DNA from 4 places in the Paenibacillus sp. FSL E2-0201 genome. Region 4 is predicted to be linked to each of the others. Evidence: predicted binding sites of a transcription regulator. Region 4 holds the regulator's gene; each other region holds the start of a gene.
What was found. Region 4 encodes Rex, which represses fermentation and respiration genes when NADH is low (regulators of the CRP and FNR family bind a similar motif). Its sites were predicted from a motif close to TTGTGAAATATTTCACAA; they were not measured.

Region 1: a site for Rex is predicted at 1,907-1,924, ahead of pflB (formate C-acetyltransferase). Genes of this name have one in related genera too.
Region 2: a site for Rex is predicted at 2,388-2,405, ahead of NSU15_RS28905 (formate/nitrite transporter family protein). Genes of this name have one in related genera too.
Region 3: a site for Rex is predicted at 2,106-2,123, ahead of NSU15_RS01995 (flavocytochrome c). Genes of this name have one in related genera too.

What each region holds. Positions count from the first base shown of each region.
Region 1 covers NZ_CP150154.1:4,717,001-4,721,259, forward strand. The annotation lists gene pflB (formate C-acetyltransferase) at 1-1,818, opposite strand, end outside; gene adhE (bifunctional acetaldehyde-CoA/alcohol dehydrogenase) at 2,070-4,259, opposite strand, start outside.
Region 2 covers NZ_CP150154.1:6,405,599-6,409,857, forward strand. The annotation lists gene NSU15_RS28900 (MFS transporter) at 1-1,047, opposite strand, end outside; gene NSU15_RS28905 (formate/nitrite transporter family protein) at 1,456-2,283, opposite strand; gene NSU15_RS28910 (FAD-dependent oxidoreductase) at 2,560-3,924, opposite strand.
Region 3 covers NZ_CP150154.1:438,207-442,465, reverse strand. The annotation lists gene NSU15_RS02000 (ABC transporter ATP-binding protein) at 1-438, shown strand, start outside; gene NSU15_RS01995 (flavocytochrome c) at 540-2,090, opposite strand; gene NSU15_RS01990 (RidA family protein) at 2,421-2,801, opposite strand; gene nhaC (Na+/H+ antiporter NhaC) at 2,825-4,259, opposite strand, start outside.
Region 4 covers NZ_CP150154.1:4,469,538-4,473,796, reverse strand. The annotation lists gene dinG (ATP-dependent DNA helicase DinG) at 1-2,031, shown strand, start outside; gene NSU15_RS20335 (redox-sensing transcriptional repressor Rex) at 2,165-2,815, shown strand; gene NSU15_RS20330 (amidohydrolase) at 2,805-4,106, shown strand.

The DNA.
Region 1 (4,259 bases), 250 kb from region 4:
AGTAATGGTCAGTACCGATTGAGTCGGTACAGCATCACGATATGTTTTGTGCTTACGGATCATAGACATGAAAGCTTCAACCAATTCTACTGCGATGCTGTCTACAGCATCATCATTGTTACCGTAGCAAGGGAATTCACCTTCAGTTTCAAAGTCAATTGCAATACCTTGTTCGTTACGAATTGGTTTAACCTTCGCGTATTTAATAGCGCTCAGTGAGTCAGCTGCAACGGATAGACCAGCGATACCACAAGCCATCGTACGCAGAATGTCGCGGTCATGCAGTGCCATTTCAATACGTTCGTAAGAATACTTGTCATGCATATAGTGAATGATGTTCAAAGTGTTAACATAAGTCTTAGCCAACCACTCCATCATCGGTTTGAAGCGTTTCATTACTTCGTCATAATCCAGATATTCAGAAGTGATCGCTGGGAATTCCGGTCCAACTTGTGCTCCGGATTTCTCGTCTTTACCACCATTAATAGCGTACAGCAAAGCTTTTGCTAGGTTGGCACGAGCACCGAAGAACTGCATTTGTTTACCGATGCGCATTGGAGATACGCAGCAAGCAATCGCATAATCTTCACCCCAGTATGGACGCATTAGATCGTCATTTTCATACTGAATTGCACTAGTTTCGATGGAAACCTTAGCACAATATTTTTTGAAGGCTTCAGGCAATCTTTCGGACCAAAGAACTGTCAAGTTTGGTTCCGGTGCTGGACCCAAGTTGTACAGGGTGTTCAGGAAACGGAAGCTGTTCTTCGTAACACGAGTTGTTCCGTCTTCAGCCATACCACCGATGGATTCAGTTACCCATGTAGGGTCGCCGGAGAACAGATCGTTATAGTCAGGTGTACGCAAGAATTTCACGATACGCAGTTTCATTACGAAATGATCGACGATTTCTTGAACTTGCTCTTCAGTCAAAGTACCTTCAGCAATATCGCGTTCTGCATAGATGTCTAGGAAGGAAGATACACGTCCCAGGGACATCGCCGCACCATTTTGCTCTTTAACTGCTGCCAGATATCCGAAGTATACCCATTGAGTAGCTTCCTTGAAATTGGTCGCTGGTTTGGAAATATCCATACCGTGAGCGGCTGCCATTTCTTTCAATTCGCCCAGTGCACGAATTTGCTCGGACAGCTCTTCACGAAGACGAATTACCTCTTCAGTCATGGAATCAACTTCAAGTTCAGCTTGTTGTTGTTTTTTGTCTTTAATCAGGAAATCAATACCGTATAGAGCGATACGGCGGTAGTCACCGATGATGCGTCCGCGGCCGTAAGCATCAGGAAGACCTGTGATAACGCCGGATTTACGCACTGCTCTCATGTCTGGTGTATATGCATCAAATACGCCTTGGTTATGCGTTTTGCGAATGTTCGTAAACATATCAACGATGTTTTGTGGAAGCTCGAAGCCATAAGCTTTCGTAGCATCGACCATCATCTTGATCCCGCCGAATGGCTGGATGGAACGTTTGAAAGGAGCGTCAGTCTGAACGCCTACAATTTGTTCCTTGTCCTTATCAATGTATCCAGGAGCATGTGAAGTGATTGTGGAGACAGTATCCAGGGAAACATCCCATACGCCGCCTCTTTCTCTTTCTTCTTTGCTCAGTTGGGAAATAATTTTCCATAGTTCAGTTGTGTTACTAGTAGGTCCTACGAGGAAATCTTCGTTTCCTTCATAAGGCTTAATGTTACTTGCGATAAAATTGTTAACGTCAACTTTCTTGGACCATTTACCTTTTGTGAAATTTCTCCAACCGGATTTCACTTCATTTACTTCTTTTTCAATCACCGACATGCTAAATCCCTCCATCTATATTTATTATATTTGTAGAGATCGCGGGCTTGAAGGTTGATCCCGTGTCTCGTGATCCCCAAAGATGTGGTTGTTCCAAATTTCACAATCAACATTTCATATGTGGGACCGTTGTTTATATAAACATTCTAGTTTATTTTCTATAAAAACACTGTGACAAATATCACCTTTCGAGTGATATTTGTCACCTTTATCTAAGTCCACAACTATCCTATTCTCTATTTAACCAATTATTAATTATCAAATCTTCCGTAGAATGCATTACGGTATACATCAGCAAGTTCAGATACCAACGGCAGCTTAGGATTGGCAGTTGTACATTGATCTTCAAACGCACGGTCAGCCAAGTAATCTACACGGGATTCGAAGTCCTTAGGATCAAAGCCCAGTTGTTGGAACGATTCCTCGATACCCAATTTTTTATTCATATCGCGAATAGCATTGATCAGGCTAGTTACACCTTCTTCAGTTGTGCGAGCTGGCAATCCCAAAATACGGGCAATTTCAGCGTAACGCTCATCAGCTACGAAGTGCGAATATTTAGGGAACGAAGCGAACTTCGTAGGTTTTTTAGCATTGTAACGGATAACGTGTGGCATAAGGATCGCGTTAGTACGACCATGAGCGGTGTGGTACTGTCCGCCCCATTTATGCGCCAAGCTGTGGTTAATTCCCAAGAATGCATTGGCAAAGGCCATACCCGCAAGTGTTGATGCATTATGCATTTTCTCACGAGCTACTCTGTCGCCTTCCAGTGCCGATTTTTCAAGGTATTGGAATACCAGTTGGATGGCTTTAATAGCTAGACCATCAGTGTAGTCACTCGCCATAACAGATACATAAGCTTCGATAGCATGTGTCAATACGTCCATACCTGTATCTGCAACTGCAGTTTTTGGCAAGCTGTATACGAACTCTGGATCAATGATAGCTACGTCTGGTGTTAACTCATAGTCAGCCAATGGATATTTAGTGTGTTGTTCAGTTGTTTTATCGGTAATAACTGCGAAAGATGTTACTTCCGAACCCGTACCCGAAGTAGTTGGAATCGCTACAAACTTAGCTTTGTTACCAAGTTTAGGGAATTTGTATACCCGTTTACGGATGTCCATGAATTTTTGTTTTAGACCGTTAAAGTCTGCGTCTGGATGTTCATAGAATAACCACATTCCTTTTGCAGCATCCATTGGGGAACCGCCGCCAAGTGCGATGATGCAGTCCGGTTGGAATCTGTTCATCATTGCAGTACCTTTTTCAACTGTAGTTGTCGATGGATCTGGTTCAACTTCCGAGAACACTTCGATAGCTACAGGAGTTTGGCGTTGACGCAGGTAATGTTCAACTCTTTCAACATATCCAAGCTTAACCATCATTGGGTCAGTGATAATTGCGACACGTGTGATATCAGGCATTTTGGTCAGGTACTGAGTAGCGCCTTTTTCAAAATAGATCTTGTCAGGTACTTTAAACCATTGCATATTCACGGTACGACGATTCACCCTTTTCACGTTGATCAAATTGATTGCTGTAACGTTTTGCGACACGGAGTTACGACCATAAGATCCGCAGCCCAGAGTCAACGAAGGGATATTAGTGTTATAAATATCGCCGATCGCACCATGTGTGGAAGGCGAGTTAACTAGAATACGTCCTGTTTGCAGACGGTTAGAGAACTTCATGATTACTTCTTCATTGTTGGAGTGGATAGCCGAGCTGTGGCCCATGCCGCCAAATTCAACAATTTGAGCTGCACGTTCGATCCCTTGATCTGCATTTTTAACCTTGTAGCAAGCAAGAACTGGGCTTAATTTTTCAGCGGATAGTGGATATTTAGTACCTACACCTTCAAGTTCTGCTACCAGAATCTTTGTGCCGGCAGGGACTTGAATGCCACACATTTCAGCAATTTTCACTGCGGATTGACCTACGATTGCTGGGTTAACCGCACATTTATCTACGTTCATTGCTCCACTAGTCAGTTTGGCAGCTTCTTCTTTATTAACAAAGTAGCAGCCATTTGCGATCATTTTTTTCTTCACTTGATCGAAGATTGGTTCTTCGATAATAACAGCTTGCTCGGAGGCACAGATCATACCATTATCAAATGTTTTAGAAAGAATGATGTCCGTTACGGCTTGATCAATATCCGCGCTCTTTTCAATGAAAGCAGGTACGTTACCAGGGCCTACGCCAAGTGCTGGTTTACCACAGCTGTAAGCTGCTTTTACCATTGCAGAACCACCAGTTGCCAAGATAAGAGCAACGTCTGGGTTGTTCATCAATGCGTTTGTCTTGTCCATTGTTGGCATTTCAATCCATTGGATACAGTTCTCAGGAGCGCCAGCTTTCACGGCAGCATCATGAAGAATTTTTGCAGCAGCTGCACTACACTCTTGCGCAGATGGGTGGAAACCGAATATAAT
Region 2 (4,259 bases), 1.9 Mb from region 4:
CATACCTCCACTAAGCCCTAAATAGAATGGAGCACTTCGACCTGCATGATCCGAAATAAAGGAAGGCATGGCCGGAGATATCAGCATTTCCCCAAGCGTAGCGAGCACCATCCCAAGCACTAGACCTGAATAAGTCGGCATCCATAAAAGAACAGCATAACCACCCAAATAAAATAGAGCACTTACTGTCATTTGCGCTGTTGAGGTGGACGCGAACCAACGTTTAATCACCGTTACAAGCGGCTGGGCCGCAAAAATAAGAATACCGTTGAGCGTCCAGAGAAAACCATAAGTCTTCTTAGGCCAGCCCTCAGAAATAATGAACGGAGATACCCCTGTATTCCAGATAGAGTTCCCTAACAATAGGAACATCGAGGCAATACCCATATAAAGATAAATCCGTGTATGTCCCATTAGCTTCCAGGTGGATTGTTTGTCAGGACCAGCCTTCTGGTGTTCTGCGACCTCCTGTGAAGAATCTCCTCCGACTTTCTTGAGATATACAAAAAAGAATACCGCAAATACCGCTGAAGTTACGCCGTTCATTACAAAGCTGAGCATATAAGAAATATCGGCCAAAAAACCACTTAACGCTGTACCCAGTGCTACACCAATATTATTAGCGACATAAATAACATTAAACAGCTCTCCGCGCTGCTTCGTAAAACGAAAGCCGATAAATGCCTGAATCGCAGGTAATGACAGTGAATTAAAGAGTCCTACCAGTCCCATCGCGACCATAAATAACGTCCAGTTGTTACTTGCTGCCGGCAAAGTGAACAGTGCAAGTGCATTCATGCCCAGCGCTCCGACAATCAGCCGGTTAACGCCTACCTTATGATAGAGTGAGCCCCCGAGTAGTTGACCCACAATCCCTCCAACTGATTGAATAAGAATCACTAATCCAGCATCCGACATGCTGCGTCCAAGCTCATCAAAAACATACATTGTAACCAGTGGCCACATCAGTGCACTACCCGTTGCATTAATAAGGCTAGCAATTAAAAATATCTTAACTTCTTTAGGATAATTCTGTAAAAACTTCATAAGTAGTGTACATCCCCTGTAATATATGTGTCATTATTCCATCCAGTATTATCCCAAAACAGGGTTCAGGGCAAGCAGACGCATTGACGTGCTATCGTGATAAAGTCTTAGTACACTTTACCTCTTAATTAGGACTAACTTCAACCATAGCTGAGAAAAAAGTAGCACCCGTTCCCATCTATTTATATTTTATAGTTGCTGCTGTCGTCCGTAAAGCAGACTAAACAAAACGATGTGATTCGTTCTTGCAAAGTCGGGGTAATAGAGCCTAGAAACACTCCCCCTTCTAAAATCCGCCGTGCGTCCGAATCGTTCCCCCGAGCTCGGATACATCACGGCGGATTTTATTTGTCTATAACATCAAAAAGCACCCCTCGACTATGCTAAGGAGTGCTCTATAAGATAGGTTTAGGCGTGTTTCTTTACACCGCTGCCGGACATGCTGTCCACGGATTGAATAGATGCTGGCTCTTTACGTAAGTAAGCCATCCAATAAGCTGCCGCAACAAAGATCGCACCGCCAGTCAAGTTGCCTAGCCATACCGGAACAAAGTTGTTGAAGTACTCTCCCCATGAAAAATAGCCTTCAAAAATAGCCGCCGGAATTAAGAACATGTTAGCTACAACGTGCTGGAAGCCGATAGCTACAAAAGCCATCGTCGGGAACCAGATACCGAGGATTTTACCACTGAAGTTATCTGCTCCATAGGAGAGCCATACCGCCAAAGCTACGAGCCAGTTACAACCGATACCGGAAACAAATGCCGGCAAGAAGTCTGCCTCAAGCTTATGCCCTGCCATCTCTACTAATTTTTCCAGATACACACCGTCAGAGGTTAAACCAACCACGTGACCAAAAAAGTAAGCTACAAACAAAGCTCCCGCTAAATTGCTCAGGGTAATCAATACAAGATTCTTAATAACTTCCCAGAAAGATATCTTCTTCGCCATAAAAGCAAGCGGCACAGCCATCATATTGCCTGTCAGTAGTTCTCCCCCTGCAAGCAATACTAGAATCAATCCAACAGGGAAGACTGCTGCCCCAATAAAGTTAGCGATAGATCCCCATTCATGCGGTGCGCCAGCAATGACGCGAATATCCAGTAAAAATCCGAGCGCGATAAACGCCCCTCCCAGAAAGCCCAGAATTAGTACGGTGCTTAAAGGATTGTGCGCCTTTTTTATGCCGTTCTCGACCGTGACTGCGGCAATCTGCTGCGGTTTATTATAAGCCATGATTCCTATCCCCTTCATCTATTTACTTAAAATTTGTTCCTTTACGACCATTGTAGCGTGTCACAAAACACAATAACGTGACAATTATCACTTAATGAAAAACTAAGTGAAACTTTTCACTGACATGTCAAATTTAACGAAGCGCATCCATAATTACAATTGTAAGAATAGGCTCCATATTATTTTAAAGGTAAATAGTACCAGCATCAAACATGAAAAAACCGAAGCCATGAATGGCTCCGGTCTACCCGACTATAATGTTCTTATGCAATTACGTTAAACGGTTACTGCCTCTTTACTTGGTACTGATGTCGGCAGCGCTTGAATTCCTACGGTGTTCAGGAAGTTCCAAGGCTTATTGTAATGAGGTTGGAAGAAGAAATCGATAAAGGCCAGCTGGTCGATTGTCATTTTATTTTGAATACATACAGATACGGTGTTGATCGATTGCGTCAAATCCATCTTGGACATAATTTGTGCTCCGACAATGCGGCGTGTAGCACGATCAAATACAACTTTTAATTGAACCTGCTCGAACGTTGGCATAAATTCTGGACGGTAGTTGTCAATAATCGTGGTAGTCTCTACGTCCATGCCTTCAGCCTTAGCCGCTTCTTCTGTAAGACCGGTAGCAGCGATATTATCTTCATAAATCTTAATGCCCGAAGTCCCTTGAGTGCCCATATATGGAATCGTCTCTGTCATCAAGTTACGTGCGACCAAGGTGCCCATCCGTACTGCGTTGGTTGCTAGTGGAATATAAGCGTGCTTCCCTGTAGGGTTGTAATGAATCGCACAGCTGTCACCAGCGGCATACACATCTGGGCAACTAGTCTGCATATAGTCGTTGACCAAAATCGCACCATTTGGCAGCATATCCACCTGGCCTTTTAAGAGTTCAGTATTCGGACGGAAGCCGATGCAGAGAATAACAAGATCCGTCTCATGCTCTCCTGCGCTTGTGATAACCTTGGTAACTTTACCGCCTTCTCCAGCAAAAGAACTGACCTTCTCATTCAGTGCCAATTTAATGCCGTGATCCTTAAAGGATTGTTCGATTGGTGCAGTAAACTCTGGATCCAAATATTTATTCAGAATGCGGTCTTCACCATCAATCAGCGTTACTTGCTTCCCATTCATTTGGAAGGCTTCCACCAATTCAACGCCGATATAGCCAGCGCCTACGACTGTGATTTTGTTCGCATGTTTAGCTTTTTCTATAATGGTGTTGGAATGTTCATAATTCTTGCAAAGTAAGACGCCTTCCAGCTCAAGCCCTTCGAGCTTCGGCACAACCGGCCATGATCCAGTAGTCATAATCAGCTTATCGTAGGTATCATTAAACTCCTGTCCAGTTGCCAAATTGCGAACACGCAGTGTTTTGGACTTCGTATCCACTTCGGTCACTTCATGACGCATGTTCGTCTTTACTCCGAGCTCTGCAAGCTTCTCTGGGGAAGAATAGAACAGTCCGTGCGGGTCTTTGACCACTCCACCTACATATAAAGCAATGCCACAGGATAAGAAGGAAATATTATCATTACGCTCATATACCGTAATCTCAGCTTCTGGGTACAGTTGGGCAGTATTTACAATTGCGGCAGTTCCGGCATGGGTACATCCAATGACAGCTATTTTCATCATTTTCTTCCTCCTTCAAATGGACAACCTGGTTATATATTCGACTTGCTTGACTGACCAAATTAGATATCTGATCACCGATGAGTTAATTGTGATTTATTTCACTTTATAAACTGATTATATTGTGATATTTATCACATTACAAGTCTTTTCGCCTATATTCTCAGATTGTTCACAATTTTAAGCATTTTCCGTCACCGCTGCCGATGCGACCTCGTTAGCTTTGCCATGGGCGTAAGACATTATGTTCAGACCCCTCAGGATATACTTTCTTATAGCGCACAAAAAAGGCTTCCCCCTAATCCAACAGGGAAAAGCCTGATCATAAACCTAAT
Region 3 (4,259 bases), 2.8 Mb from region 4:
CAGTGGCTCGCTAAGGTTGGCTTGAATGGATTCGAACAGGCTTATCCGCATATGCTGTCTGGTGGGATGCAGCAGCGTGCTGCTTTTCTCAGAGCACTGCTGGCTCCGCAGGAGTTGATGCTGCTCGATGAACCTTTCAGCGCATTGGATGCACTAACTCGCAGTGAAATGCAGCGCTGGCTGCTGGAGCTGTGGGAGGAGAATCGCCGCTCCGTGCTATTCATCACCCATAACATCGAAGAAGCGTTGCTGCTCTCGAATCGTATTTATGTATTCTCCGGTCGCCCCGGCTCCATCCTACATACTGTTGACGTGCCATTTCCACGGCCACGCCGTGATGAGATTACGGATTCCCCGGAATTCCTTAAACTCAAACGACAACTGTCACAATGGATGCGAGAAGAACAGGCTAAAAGCGGGAAGCAGCTTTTTGAATAGCGACGCTCCACTCACTTTGAATGAGTGATTAAACAAAGAACCGCCCGGGCTTCAATTAGCCCAAGCGGTTCTTTTGTTTTAACCAGAATAGTAGTTAAATCTTATTGTGCTTGCACGAACTCAGCAGATTTAATTCCGGCTTGACGGCCGAAGATAATGATCTCAGCTACAGAGTTACCGCCGATCCGGTTTTGACCGTGCAATCCGCCTGTTACTTCACCTGCTGCAAACAGGCCAGGAATAGCTGCGCCTTCTTTATTTAATACTTCTGTATTCGTGTTGATCTTCACGCCGCCCATAGTGTAGTGAATCCCAGGTGCGATCTTAATAGCGTAGTATGGAGCGGTGGACAAGTCGTTGTCCATTCCTGTCGTTCTGCCAAATTCAGCATCGTTCTTGTTCTTTACTGCGCTGTTCCAAGTATCAAGTGTCTCTTTTAGCTTATCGGCTGGAACACCGATTTCTTTCGCCAATGCTTCGATGGTATCCGCTTGGATCACGAAGCCCATTTTGTCATATTGTTCAATTGCTTTCACGCGTGATTTGACGCCGGAATCAAAGACAAGCGTTGCCGCTTTTTCAGGAAGTGTATTGATCGCTTCGGTAACTTTATCACGTGTAGTCAATTCATTTACGAACCGTGTGCCTTCGCTATTTACGAGGATAGAACCTTCGCCGCGTACAGCTTCCCCGATCAGATAAGATTTTTCTTGTTGAACTGTTGGGTGAACCTGGATTTGATCCATATCAACGGTGGTTCCGCCAAGTGCCTCGATCATTTTGATGCCGTCACCGGTACTGCCGATTTGGTTAGTAGTAACGTAACCTTCCAAATCAGGTCTAACTGTAGAGATCATGTCCATATTAGAACCGAAACCACCGGTAGTGACAACAACAGCCTTCGCTGTAATGGTTTTTTCATCGGCTTGGTTAAAGAGTACCTTTACTCCGTCAACCTTACCATCTTTTTGGGTGATTTCCTTCACATCTGCGTTCACAAACAATGGAATTTCTTTTTCTTGTATATTCTTAACCAATCCTTTGACAAGGTATTGGCCTACCGCAGAGCCGTCTTCTGGGCGGTGAGTACGTTTTTCGTTCATGCCGCCTGTGATCGTGATATTGTTCAGTCTGATTCCGATCGAATCCAACCAATCAATAGCACTTGCGGAATTATCTACGAAGAAACGAAGCATCTCTTTATCGTTGGTGTCGTGACCACCTTTTAATGTCTCTTCATAAAATAAATCATTGCTATCTTTAATACCTTGATCTTTTTGGAATTTTGTTTCAGAAGCATTCATCCCCGATGAGGATTTACTTGTATTCCCGCCAGCAACTGGCATTTTTTCTAAAATAACCGGGTTCAAACCTTTAGCCTTTGCTTCTAGTGCAGCGGACATTCCAGCACCGCCGGCTCCGACAATAACGATATCATAGCTATCTTTTAATTGATCCAGTGGTGTGTAGCTAGCCTCTGATGCACCAGATACGGCTTCGGTTTTATCATTTTTAGCCGTCTCATTGACCTTACTCTTGTTCTCGTTGCCAGCACTATTACCTGCGCTGTTGCTATTACTGTTACCGCAGCCTGCGATCACGAGCATAACCGAAAGAATGAGAATAAGAGCAGCACTTGTTGTCTTTTTCACCTTTATAACGCCCCTTTGTGAATGTCTTCACATTTATAATAAAGCAAAGATACTATTTTGTGAAGGTTTTCTGTAATTAGTTATGATTACTGTCACATTTTCATGTATATTTTCAATTATTTTTTCATAAAATTCCTCCATTTCAAATACATCTCAGCTCCCTACTCAGTTATTAAAGCTGTTCAGCCTATATACTCTTATATTTCAAAAAAGCCACCCTTTCCAGGGTGGCCATCTGCCTTATTTCCTTATCCTTTTTCCATACAGGGTGTGCAGGCTTAACTAACTGAAATTCTAAAGGAATCCGTAGTTTGAGCGTTACTGGATCACTTAAGGTACATAAGCTATAACTTCAATTTCTACGAGCCCATCCTTAGGCAGACGTGCTACTTCAACAGCGCTGCGAGCAGGGTATGGCTGAGCAAAAAACCTTCCATAAATCTCATTCACCTTAAGAAAATCATTCATATCCTTTAGGAAAACGGTCGTCTTTATTACCTGATCCATGCTTGTACCCGCCGCTTCCAGTATGGCTTTGACATTCAGCAACGACCGTTCCGTCTGTTCCTCAACCGTAGCAGGAAAAGTCCCATTAACCGGGTCTAGACCGAGTTGTCCTGAAGTATATAGGACGTTCCCAAGCTTTACAGCTTGAGAGTAAGGTCCAATTGCGCCTGGTGCATCCGTTGTTATTACAGTTTCTTTATGCATATTTGTCATTTTAAAAGACTCCTTTATCCAGCTTGTTCATTAGTGTTGCCGTCATATTCCTTTAGCATTTCTGCCTGTTGCTCTGGCGTTAACTTCGCGATACCGAATCCCGTGAAGCCCCATATCGTCGCAAAGATTATTCCTGTCCAACAGAGAACAGCCCAAGGTAAATAATCTAGCGTTGCAACACCCAGCGTACCCGCCATATAAGCACCTGCAGCTGTCCAAGGCAGAATAGGCTCGGTAATCGCCGCTGAATCCTCGATGGTACGTCCCAAGTTCTTCGGATGTAAGCCCCGACGGATATATGCTTCACGTAGCATTTCACCTGGCATTAAGATGGACACCTGACCATTACTTGTAACTCCGATCATCGTAAGACCTGTAACAATTGTTGCTACGATCATTGAACCTGTGGAATGGACGAACTTCAAAAGCTTATTAACAATCAATTCCAAGGACTTGGTCAGAGATATGGTTCCAGCGAACGTGATTGCACAGAAGCAAATGAGAAGTGTCCCCATCATGGAGTTCATTCCGCCACGATTTAGAAGACGGGGTACATCTTCAATAACGTTGGCAGAATCAAACCCAGCAACTTGAACCATAGAAATATTAAATCCATTAACAACAGAAGATACGACATCATTCAAAGTAAATCCCTGGAATACAAGTGCGTTAGCCATAGCGAACATAGAAGAGATCAGCATGACCGGTATTGTCGGTTTCTTCGTAATTGAACCATACAAGATGATTAATACGGGTACTATAAGCAGCAGATTAAAGTCATAAATTGTATTCAACGATCCCATGATTGTTCCAACCTTCTCCGGAACAATAGCGCCTGCGGCATCTGTGTTTAGGCCTGTAATAATAAAAACAACGCTTGCGACAATAAAGGAAGGAATTGTGGTATACAATAAATGTCCAATATGCTCATATAGATTGACACCTGTTGCTAACGCCGCAATATTAGTCGTGTCTGAAAGCGGTGACAATTTATCACCAAAATAAGCACCTGCAACTACTGCACCAGCCACTGCTGCTAGGTTTGCATCCATACCCGCGCCAACGCCCATAAAAGCAACCCCGATCGTTCCCGCTGACCCCCAAGATGTGCCCGTACAAAGCGAAACGGCAGCTGTCGCAATAAATGCGGTAATAAGCAGAAATTGTGGACTTATAATTTTCAATCCATAGTAAATCATCATTGGAATCGTTCCACCAACCATCCATGCCCCAATCATAAAACCAACCATGATCAGAATAAGAATGGCGGGCATCGTTTTCGCGATCTTACCAGCGATAGATTCTAGTATGTCGTTATAGCTATAACCAAGAATAATCGCGATAATACCAGCAACAACCGCTGAGGTAATAATAAGTGGTTCTGGTGGTAATTCAAACAACACATACCCTAAACTAAGTAGCACAATCATCATAATAATCGGCAATAGC
Region 4 (4,259 bases):
CTTGCCGAAGACAAACATCTATTGATCGAAGCAGGGACAGGAACCGGCAAATCGCTTGGTTATTTGTTGCCTGCCATATACCAAAGTGTTCGTACTAATGAGAAAGTTATGGTCAGCACTCATACCATTAATCTGCAGGATCAATTGCGTGAGCGTGATATTCCTTTGTTAACGCAGGTAGTTCCGTTTCCATTTAAAGCTGCGATTTTTAAAGGCAGAGGGCATTATTTGTGTCTTCGTAAGTTTGAACATAAAATTAATAAAAAAGACTTTATAAGTCCAAGGGAAGATGCACTTACTGCGGCTCAGATGATCGTTTGGTTGACACAAAGTGAATCAGGGGATGACGAAGAGCTCAATTTAAGCGGTCGTGGCGGAGATTTCTGGGAGACGGTAGCAAGCGATACCGATTCTTGTCTCGGTCGCTCCTGTCCTTGGTTCCGCAAGTGTTATTACCATCGGGCAAAACATGAAGCGGGTATTGCTGACGTGGTTATTACGAACCACTCTAAGCTTTTCGCAGATGTTAAGGCTGGGCACCAGCTACTCCCGGCTTATGAACATCTTGTTATTGATGAGGCCCACCATCTGGAGGACGTGGCTGGCAAGCATTTAGGTATGCATATGAAGCATTTCACGGTGGCTCACACGCTGTCCCGATTATACAAGGATAGTCGTAACGGCCAACTCCCAACGCTTCGTCAAATGCTTCAGTCATCAGGCAGTGAGGAAGCTTCTGAATGGAGCGGAGTTATCGATAGAATCTATCCAGATCTGCTTACTGTAAAAGAAACCTGGGATCTACTTAGTGACAAGCTATTTAGCCTCTTGCCGGAACGTAGCGATGCAGCGGCGGGAGAAGCTGGACAGCTAGTCATGCGGTTACTTCCTACCCGTAAACCGAAAGATTGGGATGAATTGGTTGCTTTGGAGAATACTATGAATCTGACATTGAGCGAAATTATCCGTAAGGGTGATAAAATGCTTAATGAGATGCGTGATCAAGAAGGTCAATCTTCTTCAGATAGTTTAGTAACCGATATTAGCGGCTTATTTAAGGATTTAGCTTCTATACGTGAGCAAGTACGGTTTTTTATGGGATTAAACGACGAGAATGTAGTATATTGGCTGGAGGCGAATGGAAATTATCGCAGCAAATCGCTACAGCTATATGCCGTCCCTGTTGATGTTAGTACCCAGCTTAAAGAGCTGTTCTTCGACAAAAAGAAAAGTATTGTGTTAACTTCGGCGACGCTTTCTGTCGATAAATCGTTCCAGTTTATGATTGATAATCTCGGACTTAATGAAGCTGCGGAAGAGGGGCGTCTAATGACATCTCTCCTTCCTTCTCCCTTTAAGTATCGGGAGCAGGCACTATTAGTAATTCCACGGGATTTCCCTAGTGTGAAGGGCAGTGTGGGTGATGCCCGATTTGTCGATACGCTCGTACAGTCACTAGCAGAAGCGGCTATTACGACACGCGGACGGATGCTTGTTCTGTTTACTTCTTACAAGATGCTGCGCCAAGTTTACGATCCTCTGAAAGAGGCTCTAGCCTCACAAGAAATCACGGTGCTAGGTCAAGGCGTGGAAGGTGGAAGCCGCAGTAAGCTGATTCGACGCTTTCAGGACAGTGCTGCTTCAGTTCTGCTTGGAACTAGCAGCTTCTGGGAGGGAGTAGATATTCCGGGTGAGGCATTGACATGCCTGGCCATCGTGAGGCTTCCATTTCAACCGCCTAATCACCCTCTAGCGGAAGCGAAGTCTGAGTTATTACAAGCCCAGAAGAAGAATCCGTTTATGAAATTGTCGGTGCCTCAGGCAGTTATCCGCTTCAAGCAAGGATTTGGAAGACTGGTACGGACAGCGCAGGATCGGGGTATTGTTATAGTGTATGACACTAGGGTTATCGAATCTCATTATGGGAAGTATTTCCTTTATTCGTTGCCTGGCCCGAAAATGGAACATATGCTTACGGATCAAATGGTTCCTCGTATAGCAGAGTGGTTGGAAGACGGAGGCGTTTCTTAAGAAGGACATCTTCTGTTTAATTAATCACTCCACAATGAAGGGCGGTATAAGAGAATACCGCTCTTCATTGAGACGAGGTACAGAAATTTTAATTGGATTCAAACAGAATAGTACTTAAATTAGGAGGTAAATTATGAAATCGGATAAAATATCAGAAGCCGTTGTTCGCAGACTTCCTGTATACTTACGTTTCTTGAATGATCTCCAGAAACGTGAAATATTAACCGTTTCCTCGCAAGAATTAGGACAAAAACTTGATCTGAATCCCGCTCAAATCCGTAAAGATTTAGCGTATTTTGGAGACTTCGGTAGAAAAGGTATCGGGTATGACGTAACTTATCTTATTGAGAAAATCCGTCATATTTTGAAGCTGGACCAACAGCTGAATGTGGCATTAGTAGGTGCCGGTAACCTTGGACATGCATTATCTAATTATAATGCTTATCTGAAGGATACTATGAAGATTACCGCTATATTTGACTCTTATGCACCTAAGGTAGGGCGGAAAATCAACTCTCTTACGGTTCAACCCATGGAGGAGCTAGGTCAGACAGTTCGTGAGCAAGGCATTCGAATTGGGATTATTACAGTACCTGACTCAGAAGCGCAGAATGTAGCAGATATTCTTATTGAATCTGGCATTGAGGCGATTTTGAATTTTGCACCAGTGATTCTAAAAACACCACCGAATATCCGGGTTCATGCAGCCGATTTTACAACGGATTTGCAAAGCCTTGCTTATTATTTGAAAGACGGAAAGGAAGAAAGCGGAAATGAAGAGTAGTAAAACGATTATCAAAGGCGGGCGTTTTCTTATTCCGGGAACGGATGAGCCTGTTCTTAGTGGATATATGACTATTGAAGATGATTTGATCACTTACATAGGAAAAGAAGAGCCTCTGATGGAAGAAGGTGTGCAAGTTGTTGATGGCAGTCGTCTGTTGTTTATGCCTGGTCTGGTAAACACACACGGCCATGCTGCAATGTCATTGCTTCGTGGTTATGGAGATGATTTGGCGCTTCAAGTGTGGCTTCAGGAAAAAATGTGGCCGATGGAAGAGAAGTTCACCGGAGAAGATGTATACTGGGGAACCTCCTTGTCTGTTCTGGAAATGCTGAAAGGTGGCACTACAACCTTCCTGGATATGTATGATCATATGGATCGAGTAGCTGAGGTGGTCGAATTATCAGGCATCCGTTCCGTATTGATGAGAGGCGTAATCGGTCTTTGTCCAGAGGAAGTACAGAATCACAAGCTTGCGGAAGCGATTTCTTTTGCACGGAACTGGCATGGAAAGGCTGACGGTAGAATTACAACGATGATCTCGCCACACGCTCCATATACTTGCCCACCGGATTTCTTTGTTAAGTTTGTACAGGCGGCGCATGATTTGGATTTACCGATGCATACACATATGTCCGAAACGAATCGCGAAGTGGAGCAGAATGTAGTGGATTACGGCCTGCGGCCTGTAGCGCATTTAGAGAAGCTTGGAATGTTCACACGTCCGTCTATTGTTGCTCATGGCGTTCATTTGAATGATGAAGAGATCGAGATTCTGGCTCGTCATAATGTAGGTGTATCTCATAACCCGGGAAGTAATCTAAAACTGGCTAGTGGAGTTGCTCGTGTTACGGATCTTCTAAAGGCCGGTGTGAAGGTGTCGCTGGGTACAGATGGCGCGGCAAGTAATAATAACTTGGATATGTTTGAAGAGATGCGTCTTGCAGCACTTATCCATAAAGGTGTAAGTGGTGATCCTACGGCTGTACCGGCTCCGGAAGCTCTGAGTATGGCTACAGAGTATGGCGCGAAGTCTATCTTTTTAAATGATGTGGGCAGGCTCGCTGTAGGCATGAAAGCTGACTTTATCGCGATTGATATAGACCAGCCGCATTTACTACCGCACACAGATTTGCTGTCTCATGCTGTATACTCTGCCAGTGCCAAGGATGTTGAGCATGTATGGGTGAATGGTAAACAGGTTGTAAAACATGGACAATGTGTAACGTTAGATGAGGAAGCTATCCGTCGTAAGGCGCAAGAATCCTTTGAGGGGCTGCTCAAGCGCTAGTCTAAGATGATAAGAATTAACTGTAAGGCTGTGACTTTCTGCGTTTGCAAAAGTTACGGCCTTTTCTGTAAATATAAGAATTTATATGAATGAATATGAAACTTTGGATAAACACACGGGTGTGTTATATAATCAAAAAAGATATATTACTAG